One region of the Stenotrophomonas sp. 24(2023) genome, then DNA from elsewhere that is predicted to be linked to it. Evidence: predicted binding sites of a transcription regulator. Region 1 holds the regulator's gene; the other holds the start of a gene.
What was found. The regulator FliA, encoded in region 1, starts transcription of late flagellar genes. The targets are predictions, from matches to a motif close to TAAAGTTTNNCNNNCNNNGGCCGATAA.
Positions count from the first base shown of each region.

Region 1 (2,389 bases):
GCGCAGGCGTCGTCCAGCTCACCGGCATCGCTGGGTACGGTCGGCAGTTCGCCCAGGGCCTGGCCCAGTTCGCGGGCCAGGCGGCTCAGGCCGGCCATCATCGGCTGGGTGCGCAGCGCCACCAGGCCGTCGATCTGCTGGCGCCAGGCGCTTTCATCACCCGCTTCCAGCGCGTCCAGGGCTTCCTGCAGGCGCAGGGCCAGTGCGTTCCTGTCGACCGTGCTGTCCATCAGGCGCTGGCCGCCAGGCGTTCGAAGATCTTGCCGAGCTTCTCTTCCAGCGTCTGCGCGGTGAACGGCTTGATGATGTAGCCGTTCACGCCGCTCTGGGCGGCTTCGATGATCTGCTCGCGCTTGGCTTCGGCGGTCACCATCAGTACCGGCAGGGTCTTGAGCTTGGCGTCGGCGCGGATGGCCTTGAGCAGCTCGATGCCGGTCATCACCGGCATGTTCCAGTCGGTGACCACGAAATCGAACGGCTGGCTCTGCAGCAGTGCCAGCGCCGCATGCCCGTCCTCGGCTTCGGCCGTGTTGGTGAAGCCCAGGTCGCCGAGCAGGTTCTTGACGATTCGACGCATGGTCGAGAAGTCGTCGACGATCAGGATGCGCATGTTCTTGTTCAAAACGGATTTCCTTTGTTGTTCATTCTTCAGGGCCGGCGTGGGCCGCCCTGAACAGATTCATTGTTCCAGCCCGGCGTCGGCGGCTTCAAACACCTTCAGGCGGCCGCGCAGGCGCAGGACCGCCTGGCCATGGATCTGGCAGACCCGCGACTCGCTCACGCCGAGCACTGCGCCGATCTCCTTCAGGTTCAGTTCCTGCTCGTAATAGAGCGAGAGCACCAGCTGTTCGCGCTCGGGCAGGTGGCCGATGGCCTTGCCCAGCTCGCGGCCGAACTCGCCGCGCTCCAGCACCTGCTGCGGGGTCGGGCCGCCTTGGGCGATGGTGTCCAGCTCGCCCTGGTCCTCGATGCGCGATTCCAGGCTCAGCACCTGGCCGCGTGCAGCATCTTCCATCAGCCGCAGGTAGTCGGGCAGCGGCATCTCCATGGCGGCGGCCACTTCGGTGGCACTGGCGGCACGGCCGCTGGCCTGTTCCAGCCGGCGGATGGTGGCAGCCGCATCGCGTGCGCGGCGGTGCACCGAGCGCGGCACCCAGTCGCCCCGGCGGATCTCGTCGATCATCGAGCCGCGGATGCGGATCGAGGCATAGGTCTCGAACGAGGCGCCCTGGTCGGCATCGTAGCTGCGCGAGGCTTCGATCAGGCCCATCATGCCGGCCTGGATCAGGTCGTCGATCTCCACGCTCGCCGGCAGGCGTGCGGCCAGGTGGTGGGCGATGCGCCGCACCAGGTCCGAATGCTGGGTGATGCAGTCGGTCGCAGCGGCCCGCTGGACCTCCTTGTACTGGGCGGCGGCTTTCATGCGGCCACCCCGCGCTGCTTGAGGATGCGTTCGAGGAAGAACTCGACGCCGCCGCGCGGCTCGGTCGGGGCCTGCCAGCGGGCGGTGCGGCGGGCGATCTCGGTGATCGCCTGCGCGGCCGGGCTGGACGGGTAGGCCTTGACCACCGGCTGCTGGCGCTGCACCGACAGGCGCAGCCAGTCATCCTGCGGCACGCAGCCCAGGTAGTTCAGGGACACGTCGGCGAGGAACTTCTCGCACACGCGCACCAGCTTTTCGTACAGCACCCGGCCCTCGTTGGGGTCGCGCACCATGTTGGCCACCACCTGGATGCGGTCCACGCCGCGCTCGCGCGAGAGCACCTTGATCAGCGCGTAGGCGTCGGTGATCGAGGCCGGCTCGTCACAGACCACCACCACGGTGTCCTGCGCGGCCTGGCAGAAGGTCAGCACGCCGTCGGTGATGCCGGCGGCGGTGTCCACCACCATGATGTCCAGCTCGCGTTCCAGTTCGGAGAACACGTTGACCAGGCCCACGTGCTCGGCCGGCTGCAGCTCGGCCATGTGGCGGCGGCCCGAGGCGGCCGGGACCACCAGCACGCCGTTGGGGCCTTCCACGATCACGTCTTCCAGCGAGCAGCGCCCGGCGACCAGGTCGGCCAGGGTGAACGTGGGGTTCAGGCCCAGGATGACGTCGATGTTGGCCAGGCCCAGGTCGGCATCCAGCAGCAGGGTGCGTTTGCCCATGCCGGCCAGCGCCACGGCCAGGTTGGCCGAAACGTTCGTTTTGCCCACGCCGCCCTTGCCGCCGGTGACGGCGATGGTGCGGACCGGGCCCAGCGGCTGGCTGCGGGTGGCCGACAAAGGGAAGTTCTTGGTCAGCTTGGCGTATTCACGCGACGGCATGGTTCAACTCCGGGTTGCAGGGCATATCGGCCGCTCGGCGCAAATCTTCAAGGCGAAGTACGAGATTGGCTGCACTGGCCCG
Region 1 is NZ_CP133160.1:4,003,364-4,005,752, forward strand. Features, by position in the region: gene Q9R17_RS18255 (protein phosphatase CheZ) at 1-230, opposite strand, end outside; gene cheY (chemotaxis response regulator CheY) at 230-622, opposite strand; gene Q9R17_RS18265 (RNA polymerase sigma factor FliA) at 680-1,423, opposite strand; gene Q9R17_RS18270 (P-loop NTPase) at 1,420-2,307, opposite strand; gene flhF (flagellar biosynthesis protein FlhF) at 2,294-2,389, opposite strand, start outside.

Region 2 (2,389 bases), 1.9 Mb from region 1:
CCCGCTCCTCGCGCCGGCGCACCCGCAGCAGCGCGGCCAGTGCCGGGTGCAGGCCATCGGCCGGCTGGCCCAGCAGCGCCGGTGCGGGAATGCCCAGCAGGGCCAGCAGTGCGGGGTTGGCGTAGGCCACCCGGCCATCGGTATCGACCACCATCAGGCCGGTCTGTGCGCAGTCCAGTGCCTGGCGCACGCGGCTGTTGCCGCGTGCCACCGCGCGTTCGGTATCGATGCGCTCGCGCAGCTGCTGCTGCATGTGGATCAGGCGCTGCGCCAGCTGGCCGATCTCGTCATTGGCGTTGTAGACACGCAGCTGGGTATCAAGACGGTCATCGGCGATGTCACCGGCAAAGCGCAGGGTGTCTTCGATCGGGCGGCGTACCGCGCGCAGCACCAGCACCAGGCTGGTGATCAGCACGCTGGCCACCAGCAGCAGCGTCGCCGCGAACAGCACCGTCATCGTGCGTGCCGCGGCCTGCTGGCGTGCCCGTGCGTTGGCCAGGGCCGTGGCCTGCGCCTGCTGCAGCGTATCCAGCGCCGAAGCAACGGTGGCCGCGGTATCGGCCAGCGACGCGGCCTCCACGTCCAGGCCGACGCGGGCGGCGGTGTATGCCAGCAGGCTGCCCTGGTAGGCTTCCATGCCTGCACGCAGTGCATCCTGCGCATCGGCCCGCAGACCGGCCAACCCCAGTTCGAACGGCAGTTTTTCCTCGCTGGCCCGGTCGGCATGGGCGGCATCACCGCTGAGCAGCAGCAGGGCCTCCTGCCGCCGCATCTTCTGCAGGTGCAGGTCCAGCGCAGGGCGCTGCGCCGCGTCCACGCGCGACTGCAGGGTATCGGCCGCCTGCTGCAGCTGGGCTGCCAGCCCGGCCTCCCCGCGCCCCATTTCATCCACCCGCGCGAACAGCGCCGCCATGCCCTCGGCGAAGCTGTCCACCGACGCGGCCAGTGCCTGCAGGGCCTTCCGCCGGCCGGCATCCATCGGCAATGCACGCAGCGCGCGCAGGTCTTCCTGCAGGGCCTTCTGCGCCGCCAGCAGCTGCTGGCGGTCCGCCGCATCGAAGCTGCGCGCATACTGCGTCTGCAGGCGCCGCGCTTCGGCAACCTGGGTGGCTAGCGAGGCGGCCAGGTCGGTGCCGCGCTGGTAGCTGGCATAGCTGCGTTCAGCCTGCGCGCTGGCATGATGGCTCCAGCCATAGACTGCGGCGATGGCCACCAGGCCGGCACTGCATACCAGCACGGTGGCCTTGAGCTTGTTGGCAACGCTCAGCCGGTGCGGCTGCAGCCACGCCAACAGGCCGGGAAGGGCGGGACGCAGCGCCGCTGCACGGGTGCGCAGGGACCGCAGGCGGGGAACGACGGCCAGCATGTCAGACTCCAGGCGTAATGACGCCTCGTTATCGGCAGGCATTCCAGCAACTTTAGGGTCGCATGTGGCACGCCGTCGCCGTGCAGGGCCTGAGCCGCACACGCCGGAGGGCTGGCGCGCGCGGCCTTTGTACCGGCCGCAGGCGACGCGCCGATGACACCGCGCTTGACCTCAACCCCGGTTGCGGTCGCACAGTAGGTGCCCCACCGGCTCCCGGCCCCCGCCATGACCACGCTCGATGTTCCCCGTTACCTGCACCGCCTGCAGTTGCAGACCGCCCCAGCGGTCAGCCTGTCCGGGTTGACCCTGCTGCAGCAGCGCCACAACGCTCTGCTGCCGTTTGAAACCGTGACCAGCCTGCTGCGCGATGCGGTACCGATCGACCTGGACAGCGTGCAGCGCAAGCTGCTGGTGCAGGGCCGTGGCGGTTACTGCTTCGAACTCAATGGCGCACTGCTGGCCCTGCTGCAGGCGCTGGGCTTCGACGCCCGGCCACTGGCCGCACGCGTGCTGCTGTCGGTGGCCGATGGCGCGCTGAGCGCACGCACGCACCTGCTGCTGCGCGTCCACCTGGAGGGCGATGACTGGCTGGTGGATGCCGGCTTCGGCAGCCTGACCCCGACCGTTCCCCTGCGGCTGCACGACCGCGCGGTACAGGCCACGCCACATGAGGCCTACCGCATCGACCGCGACGGCGAGGATTTCACGCTGCTGGCCGAAGGCGAGCAGGGCTGGCGCCGGCTGTACCGTTTCGATCTGCAGGCACCGGAAGCGGCCGACAACGTGGTCGCCAACTGGTACGTCTGCACCCATCCCGACTCCAGCTTCCCCGGCCAGCTGCGTGCCTCGCTGACCGGGCCGGACTGGCGCCGCACGATCGGCAGCGGCCACTACACCCAGTACCACCCGGGCCAGCCCGCGGACAGGCGTGCGCTGCGCGACGCCGCCGACGTCCGCCAGGTACTGCGCGAGGCGTTCGGCATGGCATTGCCGGATGACCCGCGGCTGGACCCGGCGATCAGC
Region 2 is NZ_CP133160.1:1,406,749-1,409,137, forward strand. Features, by position in the region: gene Q9R17_RS06205 (methyl-accepting chemotaxis protein) at 1-1,366, opposite strand, end outside; gene Q9R17_RS06210 (arylamine N-acetyltransferase) at 1,592-2,389, shown strand, end outside.
Region 2: Q9R17_RS06205 (methyl-accepting chemotaxis protein) is a predicted target of FliA. The motif match lies at 1,395-1,421, and genes of this name have one in related genera.